DNA from 2 places in the Streptomyces sp. NPDC088766 genome. Region 1 is predicted to be linked to the other one. Evidence: riboswitches for the same ligand, from Rfam matches in the RefSeq annotation. Region 1 holds a riboswitch; the other holds the start of a gene.
What was found. A riboswitch is a leader RNA that binds a small molecule or an ion and turns the genes downstream of it on or off. The one in region 1 is predicted to bind glycine.
Positions count from the first base shown of each region.

Region 1 (14,640 bases):
GCGGAGCCGCTGCCGCTGGTGCGTCGAAGACCGGACGGGACATCAGCCGTGGACACGGCCGGCCGGGTGCCGGCGGTGGGGCCGCGGTCGGGGGACGGCCGGTGACGGGATCGAGCGAGGCGGTGGGCGGTGGCGGACGAGAAGGGACGGACGGGCCCTGCCGCGGTCTCGGCGGAGCGGCGTGACGAGGTGCGTTCGGTGGTCCGGCGGGTCACCGGACGGGCCGCGGGGCGCGAGGACGTCGTCGGGGTGCTGCTCGTCGGGTCCTGGGCGCGGGGCGCCGGGCGAGCGGACTCGGATGTCGATCTCGTGGTGCTGACCGCCGAGCCGGGCCGGTACGTTGCCGAGGACGCCTGGGGGCGCGACCTGGCCCTGGGAGAGCTGATCCGCAACCGGGCCTGGGGGCCCGTCACCGAATGGCGGTACGTCACCGCCTCCGGTCTGGAGGTCGAGGTCGGCATCGGCCCCGCCGACTGGGCGCGTACCGATCCCGTCGACGCGGGCACGCGACGCGTCGTCACCGACGGGGCGCGGCCGCTCCACGATCCGCAGGGGCTCCTGGGGGCGCTGGTCCGGGCGTGCGGCGGGTCCGCTCAGGTCTCCTCCGAGCCCGCCAGCCTGCCGAAGTCACGGTCCGGGAGGGGCGGAGGGGCGGCCACGTCGAGGCCGTAGTGGTGATAGAGCTGGAGTTCCTGGTCGGGGGAGAGGTGACGGCCCACGCCGAAGTCGGGGGCGTCCTTGATCAGGGCGCGGTCGAAGGGGACGTGCAGGGTGCCCTCGACCAGTTCGCTGGGCTCCAGGGGGACGAAGGCGTCCCTGCTGAACAGGCCGGTGCGTATGGCCGCCCACTCCGGCACGCCGGTCGCGTCGTCGAGATAGATCTCGTCGATGGTGCCGATCTTGGTGCCGTTCCGGTCGAACGCCTTGCGGCCGATCAGGTTGCGCGGGTCGATGTCGGTCTGCACGGGCCCCTCCACTTGGTCGCAAACTCATCCCTCAGCACTACAAAAGAGCACATCGGGAGTCGCGGCCACTCGAAGAGAGGCCTCGTTGACCTCGCTGGTAGTCTGGCAATGGCCGCTGACCCCGTGCGGGAGAGTCCTCCGGAGACCACCGGAGGCGCCGAAGGAGCAAATCCTCCCCGGAATCTCTCAGGCTCACGTACCGCACGGACGAGGTCACTCTGGAAAGCAGGGCGGGTGCCGACGGCGTCGACGGCTTCCGCTCTCACCGACGGTGAAAGCCGGGTGCCCTCGGGCGGCCGGTGAAGCTCTCAGGTTGAGATGACAGAGGGGGAGGCCGTCCGGGTACCCGCCAGTGGTGCCCCTCGAAGGTCGTGTCTGACCAGGAGGCCTCCGCAATGACCGCCCATCGCATTCCGCTCTCCGACCTCGAACAGGGAATCCCCTTCGAGCAGCGCCACATCGGGCCCGACCAGGAGGCGCGGGCCAAGATGCTCGCGCAGGTCGGTTACGGCTCCCTGGACGAGCTGACCGCCGCCGCGGTCCCCGACGTGATCAAGAACGCCGACACGCTGGACCTGCCGGGTGCGCGCACCGAGGCCGAGGTGCTGGCCGAGCTGCGGTCGCTGGCCGACCGCAACCAGGTCATGGACTCCATGATCGGGCTCGGCTACTACGGCACCTTCACCCCGCCGGTCATCCTGCGCAACGTCATGGAGAACCCGGCCTGGTACACGGCCTACACGCCGTACCAGCCGGAGATCTCGCAGGGCCGGCTCGAGGCGCTGCTGAACTTCCAGACCATGGTCGCCGATCTGACCGGACTGTCGACGTCCGGCGCCTCGCTGCTCGACGAGGGCACGGCCGCGGCCGAGGCGATGGCGCTGTCCCGGCGCATGGGGAAGAACAAGAAGGGCCTCTTCCTGATCGACGCGGACGCGCTGCCGCAGACCATCGCCGTGATCGAGACGCGTGCCGAGCCGACCGGTGTCGAGGTCGTCGTCGCCGACCTCAGTGAGGGCATTCCGGCCGACATCGCCGCGCGCGAGATCAACGGTGTGCTGATCCAGTACCCGGGGGCCTCCGGCGCCGTACGCGACCTCAGGCCGGTCATCGACCAGGCGCACGAGCTGGGGGCGCTCGTCACCGTCGCCGCCGATCTGCTCGCGCTGACGCTGCTGACCTCGCCCGGTGAGCTGGGCGCGGACATCGCCGTCGGCACGACGCAGCGGTTCGGGGTGCCGATGGGCTTCGGCGGACCGCACGCCGGTTACATGGCCGTCCACGAGAAGTTCGCGCGCAGCCTGCCCGGGCGGCTCGTGGGCGTGTCCGTCGACGTGGACGGCAACCGGGCGTACCGGCTGGCGTTGCAGACCCGTGAGCAGCACATCCGCCGGGAGAAGGCGACCAGCAACATCTGTACGGCGCAGGTGCTGCTCGCCGTCATGGCCGGCATGTACGCCGTCTACCACGGTCCCGAGGGCCTCCGGGCGATCGCGTGGCGCACCCACCGCTACGCCTCGGTCCTGGCCGCCGGGCTCACCGCGGGCGGCGTCGAGGTCGTGCACGGTTCCTACTTCGACACGCTGACCGTGCGGGTCCCCGCGAAGGCTGCCGAAGCCGTCGCCGCCGCGCGGGACAACGGCGTCAACCTGCACCTCGTCGACGCCGACCACGTGGCGATCTCCTGTGACGAGACCACCGGGCGGGCGCAGATCAGCGCCGTCTGGCGGGCCTTCGGGGTCGAGGGCGACATCGAGGCCCTCGACGCGGTCACGGAGGACACCCTCCCCGCCGCGCTGCTGCGCCGCGACGAGATCCTCGCCCACCCCGTCTTCCACCAGCACCGCTCCGAGACCGCGATGCTGCGCTACCTGCGCAGGCTGGCCGACCGCGACTACGCGCTGGACCGGGGCATGATCCCGCTGGGCTCCTGCACGATGAAGCTGAACGCGACCACCGAGATGGAGCCGGTCACCTGGCCCGAGTTCGGGCAGTTGCACCCCTTCGCGCCCGCCGAGCAGGCGCGGGGCTACCTCACGCTCATCCATGAGCTGGAGGAGCGGCTCGCCGAGGTCACCGGGTACGACAAGGTGTCCCTCCAGCCGAACGCCGGGTCGCAGGGCGAGTTCGCCGGACTGCTCGCCGTACGCGGATACCACCGGGCCAACGGGGACGAGCAGCGGACCGTGTGCCTGATCCCGTCGTCGGCGCACGGCACGAACGCCGCGAGCGCCGTGATGGCCGGGATGAAGGTCGTCGTCGTGAACACCGCCGAGGACGGCGAGATCGACGTCGAGGACCTGCGGGCGAAGATCGAGAAGCACCGCGACGAGCTGGCGGTCCTGATGATCACCTATCCGTCGACGCACGGGGTGTTCGAGGAGCACGTCGCCGACATCTGCGCGCAGGTGCACGAGGCCGGTGGCCAGGTGTACGTGGACGGCGCCAACCTCAACGCGCTCGTCGGGCTCGCCAAGCCCGGGCACTTCGGCGGCGACGTCTCGCACCTGAACCTGCACAAGACGTTCTGCATCCCGCACGGCGGCGGCGGTCCGGGCGTCGGCCCCGTGGCCGTACGGTCGCACCTGGCGCCGTACCTGCCCAACCACCCGCTCCAGCCCGAGGCCGGGCCCGCGACGGGGGTGGGGCCGATCTCGGCCGCGCCGTGGGGTTCCGCGGGGATCCTGCCGATCTCGTGGGCCTATGTGCGGCTCATGGGCGGGGAGGGGCTGAAGCGGGCCACGCAGGTGGCCGTGCTGTCCGCCAACTACGTCGCCAAGCGGCTCGAACCGCACTACCCCGTGCTCTACACCGGTCCCGGCGGGCTGGTCGCGCACGAGTGCATCATCGACCTGCGTCCGCTGACGAAGGCGACCGGTGTCAGCGTGGACGACGTGGCCAAGCGGCTCATCGACTACGGCTTCCACGCGCCGACGATGTCGTTCCCCGTGGCCGGGACGCTGATGATCGAGCCGACCGAGTCGGAGGACCTGGCCGAGCTCGACCGGTTCTGCGAGGCGATGATCGCGATCCGTGGGGAGATCGAGAAGGTCGGGGCCGGTGAGTGGCCCGCCGAGGACAACCCGCTGCGGGGCGCTCCGCACACGGCGGCCGCGCTGGGCGGCGAGTGGGACCACGCCTACACGCGCGAGGAGGCCGTCTTCCCGGCCGGGGTGTCCGCCGCCGACAAGTACTGGCCGCCGGTACGCCGGATCGACCAGGCCTTCGGCGACCGCAACCTGGTCTGCTCGTGCCCGCCGCTGGACGCGTACCAGGACTGATCCGGCAGCCGTACGCCGTCCCGGCCCCCGTCCGCGCAGGGCGGGGGCCGGGACGGCGTGTCAGGGGGCGTGTCAGGAGGCGGTTCAGGCCGGATAGGCGTGCGTCTGGGCCGCCTTGACCGTGGCCCACACGGTGGCGCCGGGATGCAGGTCGAGTTCCGCGGCGGCGACCGTGGTGAGGTCGGCGGCCAGGGGGAGCTCACCGGTGAGGTCGGCGCGGATCTGGTCGCCGTGGGTCTCCAGGCCCGCGACCTCGCAGCGCCAGAGGTTGCGGGCGCTGGAGCCGGTGGGGCGGTCGCGGTGGAGGGTGACCGCGCCGGGCGGGAACGCGACGAAGACCGGCCCGGTGAGAACCTCCGTGGTGGTGAGCGCGGGGCCCGTGTCGAGGCGCACCGTGTGGCCGTCGGCCCGGCCGCGGTACAGGTTCAGGCCGACGAGCCGGGCGATGTAGTCCGTGCGCGGGTGGCGGGCGATGTCGGAGGGGGCGCCTTCCTGGACGACCGTGCCGTCCTCGACGACGACCAGGCGGTCCGCGAGGACCATGGCGTCGAGCGGGTCGTGCGTGACGAGGACGGCGACCGCCTCGAAGTCGGCCAGATGACGGCGGAGCCGGGCGCGCACCTCCAGGCGGGTGCGGGCGTCCAGGGCGGCGAGTGGCTCGTCGAGCAGCAGCAGCCGGGGACGGGTGGCGAGAGCGCGTGCCAGGGCGACCCGCTGGGCCTGGCCCCCGGAGAGACGGCGGGGCTTGGCGCCGGCGTGCTCGGCGAGACCCATCCGCTCCAGCCACTCCGCCGCCAGGGCGCGTGCCTCGGCCTTGCTCGCGCCGTGGCAGCGCGGGCCGAACGCCACGTTGTCCAGGGCGCTCAGGTGGGGGAACAGCAGGTAGTCCTGGAAGACCACGCCGATCGGGCGGGATTCCGGCGGGGTACGGTCCAGCACGCTGCCGTCCAGGCGGAGACGGCCGCCGGTGAGCGGGACGAGGCCGGCGAGGGCGCGCAGGGCCGTCGTCTTGCCGGCGCCGTTCGGGCCGAGCAGGGCGACGACGTCGCCGGGGGCGGCGCTCAGCGCGATGTCGAGGCGGAAGGCGCCCCGGTCGACGACGAGATGGGCGTCGAGCCCCTCGGCGGTGCCCGTGACGCGGTCGGGGGTGTCCTTCGCGTGGTCGGGGGTGTTCACGAGGCGGTCATCCAGCGGTCGCGCAGGCCCGCCAGTACGGCGATGGAGACGGCCAGCAGCACGAGGCTGAGGGCGATGGCGGCCTCCGGGTCGTTCTGCAGGGCGAGGTAGACGGCGAGCGGCATGGTCTGGGTACGGCCGGGGAAGTTGCCCGCGAAGGTGATCGTCGCGCCGAACTCGCCCAGCGCGCGTGCCCAGGCCAGCACGGCGCCCGCCGCGATGCCCGGCGCGATCAGGGGCAGCGTGACTCGGCGGAACGCGGTGAAGCGGGAGGCGCCCAGGGTGGTGGCCGCCTCCTCGTAGCGGGGGTCGGCGGCGCGCAGCGTGCCCTCGACGCTGATGACGAGGAACGGCATCGCCACGAACGTCTCCGCGAGCACGACGCCGGTCGTGGTGAACGGCAGGGTGATGCCGAACCAGGAGTCCAGCCACTGCCCGACCACGCCGTTGCGGCCCAGGGCGAGCAGCAGGGCCACACCGCCCACGACCGGCGGCAGCACCAGTGGGAGCGTCACCAGGGCGCGCACGAGACCGCGGCCGGGGAAGTCGGTGCGGGCCAGCAGCCAGGCCAGCGGTACGCCGACGACGAGACTCAGGGCGGTCGCCGACGTGGCGCAGATCAGGGACAGCCGCAGGGCCTGCCACACCTCGGGACTGGTCAGCTGCTCGGGGAGGCTGTGCCAGGGCGCCCGGATCAACAGGGCGGCCAGGGGCAGCAGCAGGAAGGCCAGGCCCAGGAGGGCGGGCAGCAGCAGGGCCAGGGGGACGCCGGTGCGGATCCGGTCCGGTCGCCGGTCGCCCTTGCGCAGGTCGGAGGCGAAGGGTGTCACGGCTTCAGGAACCCGGCCCCGGTCAGTGCCTTCCGGCCCTCCGCGGAGCGCACGAGGGTGACGAAGGCCTGGGCGGTCACGGCGTTCCGGGAGTCCTTGAGCGGGACGATGGGGTAGTCGTTGACGGCGTCGGCCGACTCGGGGAAGTCCACGCCCTCCACCTTGTCACCGGCCGCCCGCACATCGGTCCTGTACACCACCGCGGCGTCGGCCTCCTTCAGCTCCACCTTCGTCAGAGCGCTCTTGACGTCCTGCTCGTAGGAGACCGGGGTGAGGTCGAGCCCGCTCGCGTCGAGGGCCTTGCGGGCGGCGGCGCCGCACGGGACGGCCTCGTCGCACAGGACGACCTTGAGGCCGGATTTCGTGAGGTCCTTCAGGGAGGCGACCTTGTCGGGGTTGCCCGGCAGGGTGGCGATCTCCAGCTGGTTGCGGGCGAAGGTGACCGGGGCGGAGGCGTTGTCCCCGGCGTCCGTCACGATCGCCATGGTCTTGGTGCTGGCGGCGGCGAACACGTCGGCCGGGGCGCCGCCGGTGATGCTCGCGGCCAGGGTGTCGCTGCCGCCGAAGTTGAAGACGACCTTCGTACCGGGGTACGCCTTCTCGAACTCCTCGCCCAGTGCCGTGAAGCTCTCCTGGAGGGAGGCCGCCGCGAAGACGGTCACCGTGCCGGACGGCTTCGCCGGATCCGAAGTGGCGGACCCGGTCCCCGAGGAGGTGTCGTCCGAAGAGGAGCAGGCGCTCAGCACCAGCAGTGCGGCGGCCCCGGCGCCCGTCAGGCGCAGTGTCCGGCGGGCCCGGCGGGCGGTTCGGGTCGTCACGGTGCGCTCCTCGGTGTCGTCGCGGTCCCTCGAACGGGCCCATACCGAGATAATAATGCCGCAGTTGCGAGGTGTAAGTCAGTTCTAGGTTCGCATGAGCGGCATCGAGTCGGCCCATAGGATCGCATGTGCGATGTATGGGGACGTGCTGGCGCGTGCAGGGCTCGTGTCAAGTGCGGTCGATGTGGACGTTGGTCGACTTCACGCGGGCCGTGGCCTCCATGCCCACCTCCAGGCCGAGTTCCTCGACGGCCTCGCGGGTCAGGAGGGAGACGAGGCGGTGCGGGCCCGCCTGGATGTCGACCTGGGCGGCGACGTCGCCCAGCTTGATCGCGGTGACGATGCCGGGGAACGCGTTGCGGGCCGAGGTGTAGGAGGCGCCGGCCTCCTCGCCGCCGGATCTGGCGAGTTCGACCGAGAAAGCGGCGAGATCCTCGCCGTGGACGAGGCGTCGTCCGCTGTCGTCGCGGTGCGTCGGCACCCGGCCCGCGTCCGCCCAGCGGCGTGCGGTGTCGGGGCTCACGCCGAGCAGGCGCGCGGCCTGGCCGATGGTGTAGGACTGCATGCCGGTCACGATAAGGGCAGGCGGGGCCGGGGGCGGGGCCGGGCCGCCGGGTGACGCGGTGCGGGGGGCCGGCGGGGCGCAGTGGTCACGGGCCGGTTCCGGCGGCGGCCGGGCGGGCGGGGTGAGCGGTGCCGGCCGACGAAAGGGGAGTCGGCGGCCGGCCGGGCCGGCCGCCGGTCGGGACGAGGGGGCCGGGCACGGCGGGGGATCCGGTGGAGCGGCGCCGGGCGGGCGCGCACCTCACGCTGGTGGTGCTGGGCGCGCTGCTCTCCGCGATCGGCGTCGCGGGCATGGACCGGCTGGTCCGGCGCAATGTCCTCGCCCTGTCGGGGCGTGCGGTCGAGGACGCCGGCGACGTCTCCGCGTTGCTGCTCGACAAGACCGGCACCATCACTCTCGGCAACCGCCGGGCCGCGGAGTTCGTGCCGGTGCGGGGCGCCACGGAGGCCGAGGCCGCCGACGCCGCCCAGCTGTCGTCACTGGCCGACGAGACGCCCGGGGGCCGCTCCGTCGTCGTGCTGGCCGAGGAGCGGTACGGCCTGCGTGAGCGGCACGAGGGCGAACCGGCCGGCGCCGAGTGGATCGCCTTCACCGCCCGCACCCGGATGTCGGGCGTGGACGTCGACGGGCGCCGGGTGCGCAAGGGTGCGGCCGGCGCCGTCATCGCCTGGGTGCGCGAGCAGGGCGGTGAGGTCGCCGCGGACGCCGGGGAACCGGCCGACCGGATCGCCGAGGCGGGCGGTACGCCGCTGCTGGTGGCGGCCGACGACGACCGCGGCGCGCGGGTGGTCGGCGTCGGCCATCTCAAGGACGTGGTCAAGGAGGGCATGCGCGAGCGGTTCGCCGAACTGCGCCGCGTGGGCATCAGGGGCTCGGGCCTCGACCCCGACATCTCCCCGGCGTACGCCGAACTCCAGGTCCACCGGGTCGCCGAGCGCGACGGCCTGCCCGCCGCCCGTGTCGAGAAGCTGGTGGAGGAGCGCGCCGAGGGCCGCACCCTCGGATTCCTGGGCGAGCCGCGCGTCGACGTCCTCGAACTCGACGTCGCGCTCAGGAGCTTGATCGACCGCAGGTGAGGCGGTTGTCCCTCGCAGTCCGGGGAGCTGACGCGCGGTCTTGTCGTTGCCCGGACAGCCTTCTACAGTCCCCTCCGTAATGTTCGTCAAAAGGGTCGAATGTTTCGGAGGGTTCGATCTGTCACCTGTCTGACGGACGTGCGGAAATTTCTCTGTGTTCAAGGGGTTGCCACCTGTCTAAGGCTGTCTCTAGGGTGCGGCAGCAGCGAAGCTTTCTGGATTAACGCCGAAACTTTCGATCTCGCGAACGGCCGTGTCCGGCCGTTCCGTACCCCAAGGAGCGCATGATGGGCGACCCGGGACTCTCCCGACGAGGCTTCCTGGCGGCCTCCGCCGCGGCCGGTCTTGGCATGACGGCACTGAGCGCCTGTGGCGGCGACTCGGACGGAGGATCGTCGGGGACGACCACCATCGAGTGGTGGAACATCTCCACCACGCAGCCGACCAAGGACGTCTGGGCCGCCCTGGCCAAGCAGTTCGAGGCCCAGAACCCCAAGGTCAAGGTCAAGATCGTCCAACTGGAGAACGACGCCTACAAGTCGAAGATGACCGCTCTGATCGCCTCCGGGAAGCTGCCGGACATCTTCCACACCTGGGGCGGCGGCGTCCTGAAGCAGCAGGTCGACGCCGGACTCGTCGAGGACCTCACCGATCGCACCAAGGGCTGGGCCGACGGCATGCTGCCGGTCGCCAAGGAGCCGTACCTGGTGGACGACAAGGTCTACGGCATACCGTTCGACATCGGCATGATCGGCTTCTGGTACAACAAGGCCCTCTTCAAGCAGGCCGGCGTCAGCGCGCCGCCCACCACCTGGAGCGGATTCCTCGACGCCGTCAGGAAGTTGAAGTCCGCCGGCATCACCCCGCTCGCCCTGGCCGGCAAGGAGAAGTGGCCCGGCATGTACTACTGGGCCTACCTCGCGATGCGCACCGCCGGGGTCGACGCCCTGCGGAAGGCCGACGACGACAAGGACTTCACCGGGGACGGCTTCGTCCAGGCGGGACAGCACCTCCAGGATCTGGTCGACCTCCAGCCGTTCCAGAAGGGCTTCCTCGGCGCCGCCTACTCCAGCCCCACCGGACAGGCCGCCACCGTCGGGAACGGCAAGGCCGCGATGGAACTCATGGGCCAGTGGGCCCCGGTGGTGGAGGCCGACGCCGGCAAGGGGCTCGGCGCCGACCTCGGGTTCTTCCCGTTCCCCGAGGTCGAGGGCGGGCAGGGCAAGCTCACCGAGGTGTTCGGAGGCGGTGGCGGACACGCCCTGCGTGCCGGCGCCCCGCAGGCCGCCGTCGACTTCCTGAAGTTCTTCGCCTCCGCCGCCACCGACACCGAGCTGGTCAAGAAGACCGGCGTGCTGCCCGTGGTGCCGGCCGCCGAGAGCGCGCTGACCGACCCCAACCTCAAAGCCGTACAGACGCAGTTGAAGGCGGCCACCGGCTTCCAGCTCTACCTCGACCAGGCCTATGCGCCGGCCCTCGGCCAGGAGATCAACGACAGCGTCGCCGCCCTCATAGCCGGTTCCAAGTCACCCGCGCAGGTCGCCCAGTCGATCACCAAGATCGCGAAGGAAGAGCAGTAGCCGGCGATGACCTCGACCTACCTCCCGGACAAGCGCAGCGGCCCGCCCGTCGGTCCCCCGTCCCCGGCCGCCGAAGCGGCCCGGGGGCGGGGCCGGCGGCGCGCCCGCCACTGGCTCACCGCCGTCGTCTTCCAGGTGCCCGCCCTGGTGCTGTTCGGCGTGCTGGTGCTGCTGCCGATGCTGTTCGCGCTGTACGCCTCGTTCTTCCGCTGGGGCGGCTTCGGCATGCCCGAGGACTACATCGGCGGCGACAACTTCACCCGTCTCCTGGACGACCCGGTCTTCCTCGGAGACCTCTGGCGCTGTCTGCTCCTGGTCGTGTTCTCGCTCGTGATCCAGTTGCCGTTCGCGCTCGCCCTCGCGGTCGCGCTCAACCAGCGCATCCGCGGGCGGGCCGTCTACCGGATGCTGTTCTTCGCGCCGTACATCCTCTCCGAGGCGATCACCGGCGTGCTGTTCGCCATGATCTTCGCGCCCGACCAGGGCCTCGCCGACCACGTGCTCGGCGCGGTCGGTCTGGACGGCCTGGGCGGGGAGTGGTTCGCCGACCCGTCCACCGTCATGGCCACCCTGTTCCTCGTCATGACGTGGAAGTACTTCGGCTTCCACATGATGCTCTACCTGGCCGGACTCCAGTCGATCCCGGCCGAGTTGACCGAGGCCGCGCTCATCGACGGCGCCGGCCCCTGGCAGCGCTTCCGCCACGTCACCCTGCCGCTGCTCGCACCGACCCTGCGGATCAGCGTCTTCCTGTCCGTCATCGGCTCCGTCCAGCTGTTCGACCTGGTCTGGGTCACCACCGCGGGCGGCCCCGACCACCACTCCGAGACGATGGCCGTGACCCTGTTCCAGTACGGCTTCAAGCGTTACCAGGTCGGCTACGCCAGCGCGGTCAGTGTGGCCATGTTCGTCATCAGCCTCGTCTTCGCCCTCGCCTACCAGAGGTTCGTGCTCCGCCGCGATCTGGAGGGGGCCACCACGACCCTGAGAGGAGGCGGCTCGTGAACGCCCGCAGGACAGGCCGTACCTTCCCGCTGCACATCGTCCTCGTCGCCGTCGGCACGGCGATGGCCGTCCCCCTCGTCTACGCCGTCCTGTCCGGCTTCAAGTCGACCGACGAACTGTCCCGCAACCCCATCGGCCTGCCCGAGTCGTGGGTGACCTCCAACTACACCGACATCCTGGGCTCCGGCTCCTTCTGGCAACTGGTCGGCAGCAGCACCCTGATCGCGATCGGTACGACGGTGGTGGTGGTCGCGGTGTCCGCGCTCGCCGCGTTCTCCTTCGCCCGGTTCGCCTTCCGCGGCCGGGAGGCGCTGTTCACCCTGTTCACGCTGGGGCTGATGTTCCCGTTCGCGGTGGCGGCCCTGCCGCTGTTCCTGCTGCTGCGCCAGATCGGCCTGCTGGACAACCCGCTCGGGGTGATCCTGCCGCAGGCCGCCTTCGGGCTGCCCATGACGATCGTCATCCTGCGCGGCTTCTTCCGGGAGATCCCCGCCGAGCTGGAGGAGGCGGCCACCCTCGACGGCTGCGGCCCCCTCGGCTTCTTCTGGCGGATCCTGCTGCCCATGGCCCGCCCCGCCCTCGGCACGGTCTCCGTGCTGGCGGTGGTGGGGAGTTGGAACAACTTCTTCCTGCCGCTGCTGGTGTTCACCGACTCCACCTGGTGGACGATCCCCATCGGCGTGCAGCAGTTCCAGGGCCAGTACTCGGCCGAGTACGCCCGCGTCTTCGCGTACCTCGTCCTCGCCATGGTTCCCGCCCTCGCCTTCTACTCCGTCGCCGAGCGCCAGCTCGTCGGCGGCCTCACCGCCGGCGCCACGAAGGGATGACGCGCGCCCCGCGGCCGTACGACTCGACGACATCACCGATCGCCCAGGAGTCGCCCCATGCCCCGCACCCCCCGTACCCGGCTCGGACTCGCCGGAGTGCTCGCCGCCGTCCTGGTCGGCGCCGGTGTCGCCACCGGCCCGGCCGCACAGGCGCACGACAAGCCCCGGACGCTCGCCGACCTCGCCGAGCGCCACGGCCGCTACTTCGGCAGCGCCACCGACAACCCCGAACTCACCGACACCGCCTACACGGAGATCCTCGGCGACGAGTTCGACATGATCACCCCCGGCAACGGCATGAAGTGGTACGCCACCGAACCGCAGCAAGGCGTCTTCGACTTCTCCGCCGGCGACGAGATCGTCAACCTCGCCCGCGCCAACGGCCAGAGGATCCGCGCCCACACCCTCGTCTGGCACAGCCAGCTGCCCGGCTGGCTCACCGACCGGGAGTGGACGGCCCCCGAGCTGCGGGCCGTCCTCAAGAACCACATCCAGACCGAGGTACGGCACTACCGCGGCAAGGTCTACTCCTGGGACGTCGTCAACGAGGCGTTCAACGAGGACGGCACCTACCGCGAGACGATCTTCTACAAGACGCTCGGCCCCGGCTACATCGCCGACGCCCTGCGCTGGGCCCACCAGGCCGACCCCAAGGCCAGGCTCTACCTCAACGACTACAACGTCGAGGCCGTCGGCCCCAAGAGCGACGCCTACCACACCCTCGCCAAGGAGCTGAAGGCGCAAGGGGTCCCGCTGCACGGCTTCGGCCTCCAGGCCCATCTCGCCCTCCAGTACGGCTATCCGGCGAGCCTGGAGGACAACCTCCGCCGCTTCGGCCGCCTCGGCCTGGACACAGCGCTCACCGAGGTCGACGTACGGATGCAGCTGCCCGTGACCGAGGAGAAGCTCGCCCGGCAGGCCGACTGGTACCGGGACCTGACCGAGGCGTGCCTCGCGGTCCGCCGGTGCGCAGGGCTGACCCTCTGGGACTACACGGACAAGTACTCGTGGATCCCCGCGTTCTTCCCGGGCGAGGGAGCGGCCCTGCCGTGGGACGAGCAGCTCGCGCCGAAGCCGGCGTACCGCGCGATCCGGGAGGCGCTGAGGTAGGGCGCGGGCGCGGCCCGGCGGGGGGCGTACCGAGGGGGCGTCCGGGGCCTTCCGGCCTCGCGTACCCGTGGGCGAAGAGGCAGGAGGGCGGCACGGGGGTCCACGAGGGCGACCACGGGGTCACCGGGAGTGAGCGGCCGCGGACGCGCGTGGGGGCCGGCGCGCGGCGGCGGCCGCGGTCCGGCCCCTCGGGTCGGTGGACGGCGCTCGACGGTGCCGTCCGGGTGGTGCCGAGGCGGTGCTGCTCAGGCCGCGGTCACGATGCGGCCGCCGGCCAGCGGGCGGTGCGGTGCGATGATCCGGCCGTCCGGCAGGATCTCGCCGGTGTCCTCGAAGAGCAGGACGCCGTTGCACAGCAGGCTCCAGCCCTGTTCCGGGTGGTGCGCCACGAGGCGGGCGGATTCCCGGTCGGCGGAGTCGGCTGTCGGGCACGGTGGCTGGTGCTGGCACATGGAGGGGATCTCTCGCTCAGGCGTGGTGTGTGGAAGGTGCGTCGTGTCTGTCCCGCGGCGTGAAACGTCGTTCATGGCCGCCCCCCGTTGTGATAAGTCGGTCGGAACCCAGTGTTGCCCCACGGGCGTCGATCCGCAGGGATTTCGCGGCACCGCTTCTCACAGGTTCATGACGCGTCACCCGCGCGGGCGGTTCATTCCAACTGCACGGTCGGTTCGGGTGGTTCCGGCTGGCCGAATGGGGCTAGTCCGCATGGAACGGGGTGCTCGGACCGGGCCGGAGAGCGCGCCGTACCCGCCACCGGGGCTGCGGTGACGGGTACGGCGGCGCCGCGGGCGTACGGTCAGGCCGGCGAGCCGAGCAGCGGCGGCCGGGTCACCCGGAGGCTGAGCACCGGCAGCAACTCGGCGACCCGGTGCGGGCGGTGCGCGGCGATGCCGGGCGGCGCCGGGGCCAGCGGCACCAGGAGGTCGGTGGCCGCCGGATGCCCGGAGGTGCCGTCCGAGGCGCAGTCGCCGTGCAGCCACAGGGTGAGCATGTACAGGCCGGGCAGGGACAGCAGGCGCGCCTGGTACGGCTGTGTCGTCGACTCGGCCTGGCGCAGGGCCAGTTCGGTGGAGGCGAGGTACGGCCCCTCGAAGAAGTGCGAGAAGGCCCAGCCGTCCGGGGTCAGCCGGGTCTCGGCCGCGGCCAGCGACCGGTCCCCGCAGCGGATCAGGAAGCGCCAGCCGGCCAGCCTGGTCGCGGACGTGCCCTCGGGGGCGATCCGGTCCAGGACGTGCACGGGCAGCGGGAGTTCGGGGGTGACGGGCCCCTGGGCGGTACGCAGGGAGGGAGTCCTCGCCTCGCGGACCGCGGTGGGAGAACCCAGTGCCGTGAGGACGGAGCGCAGGGCGGGCGCGGGAGCCGGGGGGACATGCAGCGGCATGGTGGGTCGCCTCTCATTGGACAGGC
Region 1 is NZ_JBIVKQ010000033.1:10,305-24,944, forward strand. It holds gene ACIP5W_RS32270 (DNA polymerase IV) at 1-105, shown strand, start outside; gene ACIP5W_RS32275 (nucleotidyltransferase domain-containing protein) at 130-672, shown strand; gene ACIP5W_RS32280 (PRC-barrel domain-containing protein) at 594-965, opposite strand; glycine riboswitch at 1,082-1,177, shown strand; gene gcvP (aminomethyl-transferring glycine dehydrogenase) at 1,361-4,246, shown strand; gene ACIP5W_RS32290 (ABC transporter ATP-binding protein) at 4,331-5,422, opposite strand; gene ACIP5W_RS32295 (ABC transporter permease) at 5,419-6,252, opposite strand; gene modA (molybdate ABC transporter substrate-binding protein) at 6,249-7,070, opposite strand; gene ACIP5W_RS32305 (molybdopterin-binding protein) at 7,240-7,635, opposite strand; partial or broken gene ACIP5W_RS32310 (potassium-transporting ATPase subunit B) at 7,863-8,502, shown strand; gene ACIP5W_RS32315 (potassium-transporting ATPase subunit C) at 8,493-8,711, shown strand; gene ACIP5W_RS32320 (extracellular solute-binding protein) at 8,999-10,291, shown strand; gene ACIP5W_RS32325 (carbohydrate ABC transporter permease) at 10,298-11,296, shown strand; gene ACIP5W_RS32330 (carbohydrate ABC transporter permease) at 11,359-12,123, shown strand; gene ACIP5W_RS32335 (endo-1,4-beta-xylanase) at 12,181-13,233, shown strand; gene ACIP5W_RS32340 (DUF5999 family protein) at 13,479-13,685, opposite strand; gene ACIP5W_RS32345 (hypothetical protein) at 14,030-14,614, opposite strand.

Region 2 (14,640 bases), on a different contig from region 1:
TCCAGGCCCAGGATGGTGTCGCCGGGCTGGGCCAGCGCGAACAGGGCGGCCTGGTTGGCGGAGGCGCCCGAGTGCGGCTGGACGTTGGCGTACTCGGCGCCGAACAGCTCCTTGACCCGGTCGATCGCGATCTGCTCGGCGACGTCGACGTGCTCGCAGCCGCCGTAGTAGCGGCGGCCGGGGTAGCCCTCGGCGTACTTGTTGGTCAGGACCGAGCCCTGCGCCTCCATGACGGCGAGCGGAGCGAAGTTCTCCGAGGCGATCATCTCGAGCGTGGACTGCTGGCGGCGCAGCTCGCCGTCGACCGCCGCGGCGATCTCCGGGTCGAGCTCGTGCAGGGGCGTGTTCAGGACAGACATGCGTCTTTCGACCTCTCAGCCGGCGGTGTAGGCGGTGTACTCGTCGGCGGAGAGCAGCTCGGCCGGCTCGTCCGTGACGCGTACCTTGAACAGCCAGCCGCCCTCGAAGGGAGCGGAGTTCACCAGCGACGGGTCGTCCACGACGTCCTGGTTGACCTCGGCGATCTCGCCGGTGACCGGCGCGTACAGCTCACTGACCGACTTGGTCGACTCCAGCTCGCCGCAGGACTCGCCCGCGGTCACCGTGGCACCGACCTCGGGGAGCTGGACGAAGACCACGTCGCCGAGCGCGTTGGCCGCGTGCTCCGTGATGCCGACCGTCGAGACGCCGTCCTCGGCGCCCGACAGCCACTCGTGCTCCTTGCTGTAGCGCAGCTGCTGGGGGTTGCTCATGGCCTGAATTCTCCTGTACGCGGGGGAGTGCTGATGAAGGCGGACTGCTGGAAACGCACGTGATCAGCGCGAATGTGCGCAGGGTCACGCGCGGGGCCGGCCGGGGCCCGGTTTGTCGGCCGTGCGCCAGTCTCTACTTCCGGCGCTTGTAGAACGGCAGCGCCACGACCTCGTACGGCTCGTGACTGCCCCGGATGTCCACGCCGACACCCGGCGTGCCCGGTGCCGCGTGCGCGGCGTCGACGTAGGCCATCGCGATCGGCTTGCCCAGTGTGGGGGAGGGGGCGCCGGAGGTGACCTCGCCGATCACCTCGCCGCCCGCGACCACGGCGTACCCGGCGCGCGGGACGCGGCGGCCCTCGGCGACCAGGCCGACGAGGACCCGCGGCGGGTTCGTCCCGGCGCGTTCGGCGGCCGCGGCGAGCGCCTCGCGGCCCACGAAGTCGCCGTCCTTGCCGAACTTCACGACCCGGCCGAGCCCGGCGTCGAAGGGGGTCAGCGCGGTCGACAGCTCATGGCCGTACAGCGGCATGCCCGCCTCCAGGCGCAGGGTGTCCCGGCAGGACAGGCCGCAGGGGATCAGGCCGACGACCTCGCCGGCCTTCGTCAGGGCCTGCCACAGCTCGACGGCGTGCTCCGGCTTCACGAACAGCTCGAAGCCGTCCTCGCCGGTGTAGCCGGTGCGGGCGATGAGCGCGGGGACGCCGGCGACGGTGCCGGGCAGGCCGGCGTAGTACTTCAGGCCGTCGAGGTCGGCGTCCGTCAGGGACTTCAGGATGCCGGGGGAGAGCGGACCCTGGACGGCGAGCAGCGCGTAGGCGTCGCGGTCGTCGCGCACCTCGGCGTCGAAGCCGCCGGCGCGCGCGGTCAGCGCGTCCAGGACGACCTGGGCGTTGGAGGCGTTGGCGACGACCATGAACTCGGTGTCGGCGAGCCGGTACACGATGAGGTCGTCGAGGATGCCGCCGTCGGCGTCGCAGATCATGGTGTAGCGGGCCCGGCCCACGCCCACGGCCGCGATGTCGCCGACCAGCGCGAAGTTCAGCAGGGCGCCCGCCTGCGGGCCGGTGACGGTGATCTCGCCCATGTGCGAGAGGTCGAAGAGACCGGCCCGGGTCCGTACGGCGTTGTGCTCGTCGCGCTCGGAGCCGTAGCGCAGGGGCATGTCCCAGCCGGCGAAGTCGGTCATGGTCGCGCCCAGCGAACGATGCAGGGCATCGAGGGCGGTGTGACGGAGCGGGGTACTGCTCATCGGGCGTTCGTCTCCCAAGGCGATGGGGCCCCTCCCGCGCGACCGGAGCCGAGCGTGGGGGAAGCGAGGTCTTTCCTCCCCATCTGTCATCGGAACCTGAGAGGTTCGCCATGACCGCCCGCGCACGGGTCGATCACGGCTTGCACCTTGGGTGGGGCCACCGGACGGTGACCCGCTTTTCAGATGTGCCTCGCCCGCGCGGTAACGGTGCCTGAGAGATTCAAGGGAGGGACTTGCTCCTTCGGCGCCCCAGCGATGCTGCCGGTGGGGACTCTCCCGCGCGGATTCAAACGGCCGGTATGCAGTTGGCGCGGCCATCATCGCACGCCCCGCCCGATCGTGGCAGGCCGCATCTGTAACCGGCCTGTGGCGTTAAGCGCATGAAAACGCGAGACAGACCGGATTACCTTCTCTTTACGCTCGACGGGGAGAAGACTTGTCTGACCCCAGGGGAGGACGAACACGGTGAACAGGACCACGGCACTCGGGACGGGACCGGCGCTCGCGACCGGCCCGGCGCTCGCACTGCCCGCGCAGCCGCAGACCTCCGCCCGGGAGGCGGGCGGCGCACCGCCCGCCCCGGTCGTCCGCGACCTGCGCGACCGCGCCGGCCGCAGCCCGCACGGCCTGCTGTTCGCGTCCCGCGATCTGGTCGTGGTCACGGGACTGCCCGGCAGCGGCAAGTCGACGCTGATGAAGCGCGCGGTCACGGGCGTCCGCATCGACTCCCAGGACACCCGCGACCGCTGGGACGCCCGCATGCCGCGCGCCCTGCCCTACGCCCTCTACCGCCCCCTCGTCCGCCTCTCCCACTACGCCGGTCTGCGCCGCGCCCTGCGCACCGGTGGGGGCGTCGTCGTCCACGACTGCGGCACGCAGGCCTGGGTGCGCGCCTGGCTGGCCCGCGAGGCCCGCCGCCGCGGCGGCAGCCTGCACCTGGTGCTGCTCGACGTCACCGTGGACACCGCGCTGGAGGGCCAGCGCGAGCGCGGCCGGGGCGTCTCCCGGTACGCCTTCCGCCGCCACCGCCGGGCCGCCTCCCGCCTGCTGCGCGCGGCGGAGCGGGGCCGCCTCCCCGAGGGCTGCGGCTCGACGGTCCTCCTGGACCGCGCCGCGGCCGACACCCTGCGCCGCATCGGCTTCACCGGCTGACCGCGGCAGGAGCGGTACGCAGTCGGCAGTCGGCAGTCGGCAGACGGCAGACGGCAGACGGCAGACGGCAGACGGACCGGCGCAGGGGCGCCGGGCTCGCGGTCGCCGGACCGCCGTGCGGGCTCCGGGCTGGCAGCCGCCGGACCGCCGTGCGCGTTCCGGAGCCTGCGGTCACCGGGCCGCCGCGCAGATCCGGGCCTCGGGCGGCGGACCGCCACACAGGTGCGGCCCCGCGGTCGCCGAGTCGTCACGCAGGCCCGCCCTCCCGGCCGTCGGACCGCCGTACAGATCCGGTTCCCGGTCGCCGGGTCGCCGTGCAGATTCGGTTCCCGGTCGCCGGGCCGTCGCCTGTCCGGTCCTTCCGCCGTCGGGCCGTCGCTGCCTTCCGCCGTCGGGCCGTGGTGCAGGCCCGCCCTCCCGGCCGTCGAACCGCCGTACAGATCCGGTTCCCGGTCGCCGGGTCGCCGCCCGTCCGGGCCTTCCGCCGTCGGGCCGTCGGGCCGGCTCGCCCTCCCGGCCGTCGAACCGCCGCTCAGGCCCCGCCCTCCCGGCCGCCGCATCGCCGCACAGATCCGGACCCGCCCGCCGGGGCGTCCGACGGACGTGGGACGTGGGACGTGGGACGTGGGGACGCGCCTCGTACCCGATAGCCTTTCGAGCCACATCCAGTGGTTCCCAGCAGGCGGTAGGCAGATGGACTTCCCCCCGGCGGACTTCCCCGCGGACTTCCCGGCACAGGCGCACCCCCATCCGCACGGCGGATGGCCCGGCAACGAGCTGGAGGAGGTGCTCTCCGCCTCCCTGGGCGTGCCCGGGGCCGGCGGACGGATCGTGGAGGTGCTCGGCCGCAGCTTCGTGTGGGTGCCGCTGCCCGCCGGGGGCGGCCCGCACAGTGGCCCCCTGGACCTGCCCACCCTGGAGCTGGAGGGCCAGGCGTACGTGCCCGTGTTCAGCTCCGAGGAACAGTTCCGGCAGGTCGTCGGCGCGCACATGTCGTACACCGTCGCCCCGGCCGTCGAGTTCGCCCGCGGACTGCCCCCGCAGGTCGGCATCCTGGTGAACCCGGACGGCACGGTCGGCATCCCGCTGCCCCCGATGGCCGTCGCCGAGCTGTGCCGGGCCGGCCGCACCCCGCTGGACGGTCCCGCCGGTGGCGGCCGGGTCCGTCTCTACGAGCCCGACTGGCAGGACGATCCGGTGGACTTCCTGTCCGCCGCCACCGCCGAGTTCGAGGCGGCCGGCGTCGTCCTGACCGCCCGCCGCTGCCTCGCCGCGATCGAGACGGCCGATCCCGTGATGTTCGTCGGCGTCGAACTCTCCCAGCGGGAGGGCGATCTGCGGGCGCTGCCCCTGGAGGCCCTCGGCAGGGCGCTCGGCCGGGCCCAGGCGCCCTGGCCGGTCAACCTCGTCCTGCTCGACGTGACGGAGGACCCGGTGGCCCGGTGGCTGAAGGAGCACGTGCGGCCCTTCTACTCCCGGATCCACTGAACGCGTCCCGCACGGGGACGTCCGCGCCGGTGGGCGGCGGTGCCCCGGGGTTCCGGCGGGCGCTCCGGCCCGGTCCCGCCGGCGGCGCACAACCCGGCCCCTCGGGGGGACCCGTTGTCGGCGAAGACACCTAAGCTGGTCTCCCGAAAGCGGGGCAACTTATCGAAGGGGCGGTACAGGTGAGCGCCAGCGGCATCGCGGCCGGGCAGGTCGAGCACATGCTGCGCCAGGTGACCCCCGGGCGCTACGACGCCTACGAGGCACTCCTGCGCGCCCTCGCGACCCCGGGCACCGGCCAGGTGTGGATGCTGCTGTGGCAGGGCCAGGCCGGTTCCGCCGACGCCCAGTACGGCACGATGGACGTCGAGGGACACGGCTACGCCCCCTGTGTCACCTCCGCCCAGGAACTGTCCGCGAGCGGCTGGAACCGGTCGTACGAGGTGGTCGACGGGCTGGACGCGGCCCGCACCCTCTACCCCGACCACTACGGTCTCTGGCTGAACCCGCACGCCCCCGGCGGCGGCGTCGGCATCCCCTGGCCCGACCTGCGGCGGATCGCCACCGGCCTGGACCGCCAGCCGGCCGGGCCGCTGCGGCTGTCCGAGCCGGCCATCGAGATCCCGCAGTTCTACGCCCTGCTCGCGCAGAACGCCCACCGCACCCCGGCCCTGCGTTCCCTGCGCCGTGCCTGGGTCCAGCCGGCCCTCGGCGCGCCCTACCTCGCCCTCGGGCTCGACGTGTACGACACCTCCCCGCAGGCCGTGGACGCGGTGCGGGCGATGATGCAGCAGTCCGTCGGCGCGGTGCCGGACGGGCTGCCGGTGTCGACGGTCACCATGAGCGACGACTACGACCCGGTGGTCCTCTGGATGCGCGCCCACGCCCGCCCCTTCTACGACCGCGAGGCGCACGCCCCCGCGGCGCCGGCCGCGCAGGCCCCCGCGGGTGGTTACGGCTTCCCGCCGGCCGGTCGTCACTGATGCGCCCCGTCGTCCGTCCCCACGTGTCGGCTCAGTGGATCTCCGCGCGTAGATCGGTGCGGTAAGTCCGTTTATGGGTGGTTCTGGCATAACTCGTGGGTGTCCGCCCCCCGTTACCCACCGTCCGGATAACGGAATCCTCCTGAGAGCATCACGTTTACGCATCCTTTCCCCTTCAAGTCTGGCTACAGATCGCCAAAGCGTTGAAGACTCCCGCATCAGGGGTGCTTTCGCCCCTGTGTACGACGGACTGATCACGCCGCTACAGCGGCAAGTGTGGGCCGGCTACCGCCGGTTGAGAGGGGTCCCTGCCAGATGACGGCACCATTGCACGAGCCGACCGCGGAAGCGGCCCCGAGCCCGGCCGAGGAAGCGGCGGTGGCCACCGCCGACGCGAAGGCCGTACAGGGCCGTTCCCTGGGTCGGATCGCCTGGGAGCGCCTGAAGCGGGACAAGCTCGCCCTGACCGGCGGCATCGTGGTGCTCCTCCTCGTCGTGGTCGCACTGCTGGCCCCGGTGATCACCTCGATCCTGGGCCAGGACCCGAACGAGTACCACGAGAACCTCATCGACCCGCTGTTCGGCACCCCCACGGGCTCCCTCGGCGGCATCAGCGGCGACCACCTGCTGGGCGTCGAGCCGGTCAACGGCCGCGACATCTTCGCCCGCATCCTCTACGGCGCCCGGATCTCCCTGCTGGTCGGCTTCCTGTCGGCCGTCGTCGCCGTGATCCTCGGCACCGTCCTGGGCATCCTCGCCGGCTTCTTCGGCGGCTGGGTCGACTCGGTCGTCAGCCGGGTCATGGACGGTCTGCTCGCCTTCCCCCAGCTGCTGTTCATCATCGCGCTGGTCTCCGTCATGCCGAGCAACCTGCTGGGCCTCACCGGCTCCAACGTGCGCGTCTTCGTGATGATCCTGGTCATCGGCTTCTTCGGCTGGCCCTACATCGGACGTGTGGTGCGCGGTCAGACCCTCTCCCTGCGAGAGCGCGAGTACGTGGAGGCCGCCCGCTCGCTGGGCGCCGGGCGGCTGTACATCCTGTTCAAGGAGCTGCTGCCCAACCTCGTGGCCCCGATCGTCGTCTACACCACGATGATGATCCCCACCAACATCCTCACCGAGGCGGCACTGAGCTTCCTGGGCGTGGGCGTCAAGCCGCCCACGGCCTCATGGGGGCAGATGCTCTCGAGCGCGATCGACTACTACGAGTCCGACCCCATGTACATGGTGGTCCCGGGCCTGGCGATCTTCATCACCGTTCTCGCCTTCAACCTCTTCGGCGACGGCGTCCGGGACGCGCTGGACCCGAAGGCCTCTCGCTGAGCCGCCGTACCCCAACTGTCCCGTGGCACCTACACGGGGTCTCTCATCTATCCGGAGGATCCGAGATCGTGACTACCCAACGCACCTCAGGGCGGCGGAAGCAGGCACTTGCCGCTGCTGCCGCGGTCGCCGCGCTGCTGACCACGGCGGCGTGCGGCGGCGGTTCGGACGACGGCGACAACGGTTCGAAGACCGGTGCCGCCGGCTTCGACGCCGCGAACAACAAGGTCGCCCAGGCGTCCGCCGCCAAGAAGGGCGGCACGCTGAAGTTCGGTGCCGCGCAGGACGCCGACTCGTGGGACACCACGCGTGGCTACTACGGCATGATGTGGAACTTCGCGCGCTACTACAGCCGCCAGCTCGTCACGAACAAGGCCGAGCCGGGTGCCGCGGGCGCCGAGATCACTCCGGACCTCGCCACGGAGACCGCCAAGGTCACGGACGACGGCAAGACCTACACGTACACCCTGCGTGACGGCGTCACGTGGGAGGACGGCAAGCCGATCACGTCCAAGGACGTGAAGTACGGCATCGAGCGCGTGTGGGCGCAGGACGTCCTGTCCGGCGGTCCGACGTACCTGAAGGACGTGCTCGACCCCAAGGGCGAGTACAAGGGTCCCTACAAGGACACCTCCGCCGACAAGCTCGGTCTGAAGGCCATCGAGACGCCGGACGACAAGACCATCGTCTTCAAGCTCCCCGTGGCCAACTCGGACTTCGAGGAGATGCTGGCCCTGGTCTCGGCCTCGCCGGTCCGCCAGGACAAGGACACCAAGGCCAAGTACGGCCTGAAGCCGTTCTCCTCGGGCCCGTACAAGTTCGCGTCCTACAGCCCGGGCAAGGACCTCAAGCTGGTCCGCAACACCAACTGGAAGCAGGCCTCGGACCCGGTCCGCAAGGCCTACCCGGACGAGATCACCATCAAGTTCTTCTCGGACGCCAACCAGCTCGACCAGCGTCTGCTGAGCGGTGACCTGGACCTCGACCTGAACCAGACCGGCATGTCGCCGCAGGGCCGCACCACCGCCCTGAAGCAGCACAAGGCCAACCTGGACAACCCGGTCTCCGGCTACGTCCGTTACGCGGTCTTCCCGCAGAGCGTGAAGCCGTTCGACAACATCGAGTGCCGCAAGGCCGTCATCCTCGGTGCCGACCACGTGTCGCTCCAGACCGCGCGCGGTGGCCCGATCGCCGGTGGCGACATCGGCACCAACATGCTGCCGCCGTCCGTCCCGGGCGCCGAGGGCCAGAAGTACGACCCGTACAAGCTCGCCGGTGACAACAAGAACGGCAACGTCGCCGAGGCCAAGGCGGCCCTGAAGGCCTGCGGTCAGCCGAACGGCTTCAAGACCACCATCGCGGTCCGCAACAACAAGCCGGTCGAGGTGGCCACGGCCCAGTCCCTCCAGGCCTCGCTGAAGAAGATCGGCATCACCGCCGAGATCGACCAGTACGACGGCTCGCAGACCGCCGGCATCATCGGCAGCCCCTCGAACGTGAAGAAGAAGGGCTACGGCATCATCATCATGGGCTGGGGTCCGGACTTCCCGTCCGTCCAGGGCTTCGGTCTGCCGCTGTGGAACAGCAAGTACATCGCGGAGAGCGGTAACAACAACTACGCGCTCATCAACGACAAGACCATCGACGGTCTGTTCGCCCAGTACGTCACCACCCTGGACGACGCCGGCAAGACCAAGATCGCCACGGAGATCAACCACAAGGTGATGGAGGGCGCGTACTACCTGCCCTTCGTCTTCGAGAAGTTCATCAACTGGCGCTCGGACAACCTGGCGAACGTCTACACCACCGACGGTTACAGCGGTCAGTACGACTTCGTGAACCTCGGTCTGAAGAACCCGAAGAAGTAGTCCCGGCACACCCGCCGAACGGCACGAAAGGCAGGTGAAGGCCGGCGCAGCGTGAGCGCGGGCCACCGGAAGACCTCCGGTGGCCCGCGGTCCGCGGCGGGCCGAGAGCTGTGCTCGCTTACCTCATCAGGCGGTTGTTCGCCGCCGCAGTGATGCTTGTGGTCATCGTCATGGTGGTCTTCGGCATCTTCTTCCTCATCCCCAAGTGGGCCGGCGTCGACATCGCCTTGAGCTTCGTGGGCAAGCAGGCCGACCCGGCCGCGGTCGAGGGTGTGCGCGAGAAGCTGGGTCTGGGCGACCCGATCTACGCCCAGGTCTGGGAGTTCTTCAAGGGGATCTTCGCCGGACGCACGTACACCGGCGGCGGCGACTCCATCAACTGCGCGGCGCCGTGCTTCGGCTACTCCTTCCGCAGTGAGCAGGCCGTCTGGCCGGTGCTGACCGACCGCTTCCCGGTGACGCTGGCCCTCGCGCTCGGCGCCGCCGTGCTGTGGCTGCTCCTCGGCGTCTCGGCGGGTGTGCTCTCCGCGCTCAAGCGGGGCAGCCTGTGGGACCGCGGCGCGATGGTGATCGCGCTGTCGGGCGTCTCCCTCCCCATCTACTTCACCGGCATGGTCGCGCTGTCGATCTTCGTGTACGGACTGGACCTGTTCGACGGCCAGTTCGTCCCGCTGGAGGACAGCCTCTCCGGCTGGTTCGGCGGAATGATCCTGCCCTGGGTCACCCTGGCGTTCCTGTACGCGGCGATGTACGCGCGCATCACCAGGGCCACCATGCTGGAGATCCTCGGCGAGGACTACATCCGCACCGCCCGCGCCAAGGGCCTCAAGGAGCGGGTCGTCATCGGCAAGCACGCCATGCGCTCCACGATGACGCCGCTGCTGACCATGCTGGGCATGGACCTGGGCGCCCTCATCGGCGGCGCCATCCTGACCGAGACGGCGTTCAACCTGCCCGGCCTCGGCCAGGCGGTCCTCAACGCCATCAAGAACCAGGACCTGCCCGTCATCCTGGGTGTCACCCTGATCACTTCCCTCGCGGTGCTCGTCGCCAACCTCGTGGTGGACATCCTGTACGCCGTGATCGACCCCCGAGTGAGGCTCACATGACCGACCTCAGCAAGAGCGGAGCGGCCGTGGGCGAACCCACCGCCGCCTCGCCCGCGCCGAGCGCCTTCCTCGAAGTGCGCGACCTGAAGGTGCACTTCCCCACCGACGACGGTCTGGTCAAGTCCGTCGACGGGCTCAGCTTCCAGCTGGAGAAGGGCAAGACCCTCGGCATCGTGGGCGAGTCGGGCTCCGGCAAGTCGGTGACCTCGCTGGGCATCATGGGCCTGCACACCGCCGGCCAGTACGGCAAGCGCAAGGCCCAGATCTCCGGCGAGATCTGGCTGGACGGCACCGAGCTGCTCTCCGCCGACCCCGACCACGTGCGCAAGCTGCGCGGCCGCCACATGGCGATGATCTTCCAGGACCCGCTGTCGGCGCTGCACCCGTACTACACGATCGGTCAGCAGATCGTGGAGGCGTACCGCATCCACCACGACGTCGACAAGAAGACCGCCAAGCGCCGCGCGGTCGAGATGCTCGACCGGGTCGGCATCCCGCAGCCGGACAAGCGGGTGGACAACTACCCGCACGAGTTCTCCGGCGGTATGCGCCAGCGCGCGATGATCGCGATGTCTCTGGTGAACAACCCCGAGCTGCTCATCGCGGACGAGCCGACGACCGCCCTGGACGTGACCGTCCAGGCGCAGATCCTCGACCTGATCCGCGATCTCCAGAAGGAGTTCGGCTCCGCGGTCATCGTCATCACCCACGACCTGGGTGTCGTCGCCGAACTGGCCGACGACCTCCTGGTGATGTACGGCGGCCGGTGCGTCGAGCGCGGCCCGGCCGAGAAGGTGTTCTACGAGCCCCGCCACCCCTACACCTGGGGCCTGCTCGGCTCGATGCCGCGACTCGACCGCGACCAGCAGGAGCGCCTGATCCCGGTCAAGGGCTCCCCGCCCTCCCTGATCAACGTCCCGTCCGGCTGCGCCTTCAACCCGCGCTGCCCGTACGCGGACCTCCCGAAGGACAACGTCACCCGCACGGTCCGCCCGGAGCTGGCCGAGGTCGGCAGCCGGCACTGGGCCGCCTGCCACCTGGGCAAGGAGCAGCGGGAGCGTATCTGGACCGAAGAGATTGCGCCGAAGCTGTGAGTGACGAGAAAGCGGTGAGCATCCCCGCGCAGACCGACGGTGAGCCGAGCGGCGGCGCCGCCACCCTCACCAAGGACGCCGCCCCCGGCGAGGTCCTGCTGAAGGTGACCGGGCTGCAGAAGCACTTCCCGATCAAGAAGGGCCTGCTCCAGCGGCAGGTCGGCGCCGTGCACGCGGTGGACGGCCTGGACTTCGAGGTCCGCTCCGGCGAGACCCTCGGCGTGGTGGGCGAGTCCGGCTGCGGCAAGTCGACGATGGGCCGGCTGATCACCCGGCTCCTCGAACCGACCGGCGGCACCATCGAGTTCGAGGGCAAGGACATCACGCACCTCGGTGTCGGCGGCATGCGTCCGCTGCGCCGCGACGTGCAGATGATCTTCCAGGACCCGTACTCGTCGCTGAACCCGCGGCACACCATCGGCACGATCATCGGCGCTCCCTTCAAGCTCCAGGGCGTCACGCCCGAGGGCGGCATCAAGAAGGAAGTGCAGCGGCTGCTGTCGGTCGTGGGTCTCAACCCCGAGCACTACAACCGCTACCCGCACGAGTTCTCCGGCGGTCAGCGCCAGCGCATCGGCATCGCCCGCGCGCTCGCGCTGAACCCGAAGCTGGTCGTGGCGGACGAGCCGGTCTCGGCGCTCGACGTGTCGATCCAGGCCCAGGTGGTGAACCTGCTCGACGACCTCCAGCAGGAGCTGGGCCTGACGTACGTGATCATCGCGCACGACCTCTCGGTCGTCCGGCACGTCTCGGACCGGATCGCGGTGATGTACCTCGGCAAGATCGTCGAGCTGGCGGACCGCGACCTGCTGTACAAGACGCCGATGCACCCGTACACCAAGGCGCTCATGTCGGCGGTGCCGATCCCGGACCCGAGCCGCAAGAACACCAAGAGCGAGCGCATCCTGCTCAAGGGCGACGTGCCCTCGCCGATCTCCCCGCCCACCGGCTGCCGGTTCCACACCCGGTGCTGGAAGGCGACGGAGATCTGCAGGACGACCGAGCCGAAGCTCGTCGAGCTGCGGCCGGGCCAGCAGGTCGCCTGCCACCACCCCGAGAACTTCGAGGACCAGGCTCCGCAGGACACCGTCCTGCTGACGGCCGCGAAGGAAGCGGCGGAGCTGGTGGCCGACGAGGTGCTCGCGGAGTCGGCCCTGACGTCGGCGGCGGTGGCGGCGGAGGCCGAGGCCGAAGCCGCGGCTGAGGCCGAGGCGGTGGCTGAGGCCGCGGCTGAGACCGAGGCGGTGGCTGAGGCTGCGGCGGAGGCGAAGGCCACGGCGGAGGTCGCGGCTGAGGCGAAGGCCACGGCGGAGGCCGAGGCTGCTGCCACCGAGGCTCCTGAGCCCGCCGAGGCTCCTGAGCCGGACGCTCCCAAGGCTGCCGCCCCCGAGGCCGCTGCCTCCGAAGAGGAGCCTCCTGCCAAGGAGAAGTAAGTAGCGAACGAGCCCCTGCCTTGCAATGTAAGGCAGGGGCTCTGTGCTGGGTGAGAATAGTAGGGTGCTCCAGCAACTCTTCAGCCCATCCGTCCAGCACACGCTCGACCTGATCGGCATCTTCGTCTTCGCGATCTCGGGCGCCCTGCTGGCCGTGCGCAAGAACTTCGACGTCTTCGGCATCGCCGTGCTCGCCGAGGTGACCGCGCTCGGCGGGGGCATCTTCCGGGACGTGATCATCGGGGCGGTGCCGCCCGCCGCCTTCACGGACCTGGGCTACTTCCTCACCCCGCTGCTCGCCGCCCTCCTCGTCTTCTTCCTGCACCCGCACGTGGAGCGCATCCAGTCCGGCGTGAACGTCTTCGACGCGGCCGGCCTCGGCCTGTTCTGCGTCTCGGGCACCGTGAAGGCGTACGACCACGGCCTGGGCCTCACCGCGTCCGCGGCCCTGGGGCTGGCCACCGCGGTCGGCGGCGGTGTGCTGCGCGACGTCCTCGCCAACGAGGTGCCCTCACTGCTGCGCTGGGACCGCGACCTCTACGCGGTCCCGGCGATCGTCGGCGCCACCATGGTGGCGATCTGCCTCCACTACGGCGTCCTCACCCCGGCCGCCAGTGGGCTGGCCGCGCTCACGGCCTTCGTCCTGCGGCTGCTCGCGATGCGGTTCCACTGGCGAGCGCCGCGTGCGTGGAACCGTCGCTCGACGGTGCGGGAGGAGTAGTGCCGCCGGCCTGGCCCCGCCGGCCGGACTGCGTCGTCAGCCAGCGGAAGGCCGGCACCACCTGCGGCCGCCACAGCGCCATGTTGTGACCGCCCGCGCTCCTCGGGACGTGGACGACGTGGACGGTGGTCGGGGCCTCGGCCGCCCGCTGGAGGTCCAGGCCCGCCTCGTAGCCGTCGTGCGGCTGGCCGGAGACGTAGAGGGCGACCGGGGGCGGGGCGACGGCCCCGCGCAGCAGCAGGCAGGGGTTGTTCGCCCGGCGCAGGGCCGGGCTCCGCGCGGTGAGGGAGTCGCGCTGGGCGATCGGGTCGTTGTAGCCGGACAGGCTGACCGCCGCCCGGTAGCGGTCGGGATGGGCGACGGCCAGCCTGGTCGCGCAGTGCGCCCCCGCCGAGTAGCCGGCGACCGCCCAGCCCCGCGGGGCGGGCTCGGCGCGGAAGTTGTCCCTCACCATCTTCGGCACGTCCAGGCTCAGCCAGGAGTCGGCGTTGACCGTGCCGGGCACGTTGGCGCAGCCCGTGTCCACACCGGGCAGCAGTGTGGTGCGCGGCGCGACCAGGATGAACGGTGCCACCTCGCCCTCCCGCATCAGCGGCAGCAGCTGCTCGTGCGCGCCCAGCGCCCCGAACCACGACTTCGGCGACCCCGGGTACCCCGGCAGCAGCTCCACGACGGGGAACGTGCGGTGCCGGTAGGCGGGGTCGTCGTACTGCGGGGGCAGCCACACGTAGACCTCGGCGTCCACGCCGGAGACGCGGCCCTCCAGCTCGGTGACGCGCACCCCGCCCGCCGCGCGCATGCCGGGCCCGTCGGCCCGGGCGAACGTCTGCCGGACCCGGGGCAGCCGCTCCACGGCGGTGCCGCCGGTGCCGTCGGGGCCGAGGTCGGCGGCCCGCTGCACGTGGCTGCCGGTGCCGAGCAGGTCGGCCCAGTCGTCGTAGAGGTTGTTGGCGTTGTTGACCAGCGTGAAGACCAGCGCGACGGCCGTGCCCTGGGCGAACAGCAGCATCAGCGTCCGCGCCGCCACCCGCAGGACCCGGGGTCCGGGCAGCCGCGACCACAGCAGCAGCGGCACGGCGAGAGCGACGACGGACAGCGCGATCAGGGTGGAGAGGAACGGGGTCCCGGTCAGGCTCATGTCTGTGGAGAGGGGAAACAGCGCCCTGAGGTTTACGGACGAGTGCGGACACTTGCCGGGAAACCGCCCGTCCGGCGTACGAGGGGCGGGGCGGGCGCAGGGGAAAAGCTACCGCTTAGTATTTTGCTGTTGTACCGTTCACGCATGTCTGAAGCAGCCATCGTCCCCGCCGCCCTCGGCGACAGCGAGTTCGACCGCGACACCGCCGTCACCCGCCGCGAGCCCGGCGTGTACGACACGGAACTCTCGGCCGGCTGGACCATCTTCGGTGCCGTCAACGGCGGTTATCTGCTCGCCGTGCTGGGCCGCGCGCTCGCCGACGCCCTGCCG
Region 2 is NZ_JBIVKQ010000020.1:133,767-148,406, reverse strand. It holds gene glyA (serine hydroxymethyltransferase) at 1-359, opposite strand, end outside; gene gcvH (glycine cleavage system protein GcvH) at 375-752, opposite strand; gene gcvT (glycine cleavage system aminomethyltransferase GcvT) at 886-2,004, opposite strand; glycine riboswitch at 2,194-2,293, opposite strand; gene ACIP5W_RS25705 (AAA family ATPase) at 2,470-3,156, shown strand; gene ACIP5W_RS25700 (enhanced serine sensitivity protein SseB) at 3,850-4,644, shown strand; gene ACIP5W_RS25695 (enhanced serine sensitivity protein SseB C-terminal domain-containing protein) at 4,824-5,624, shown strand; gene ACIP5W_RS25690 (ABC transporter permease) at 5,940-6,947, shown strand; gene ACIP5W_RS25685 (ABC transporter substrate-binding protein) at 7,016-8,815, shown strand; gene ACIP5W_RS25680 (ABC transporter permease) at 8,926-9,924, shown strand; gene ACIP5W_RS25675 (ABC transporter ATP-binding protein) at 9,921-11,018, shown strand; gene ACIP5W_RS25670 (ABC transporter ATP-binding protein) at 11,033-12,451, shown strand; gene ACIP5W_RS25665 (trimeric intracellular cation channel family protein) at 12,516-13,172, shown strand; gene ACIP5W_RS25660 (alpha/beta hydrolase) at 13,081-14,310, opposite strand; gene ACIP5W_RS25655 (thioesterase family protein) at 14,455-14,640, shown strand, end outside.
Region 2: another riboswitch for glycine. It lies ahead of gcvT (glycine cleavage system aminomethyltransferase GcvT); the one in region 1 lies ahead of gcvP (aminomethyl-transferring glycine dehydrogenase).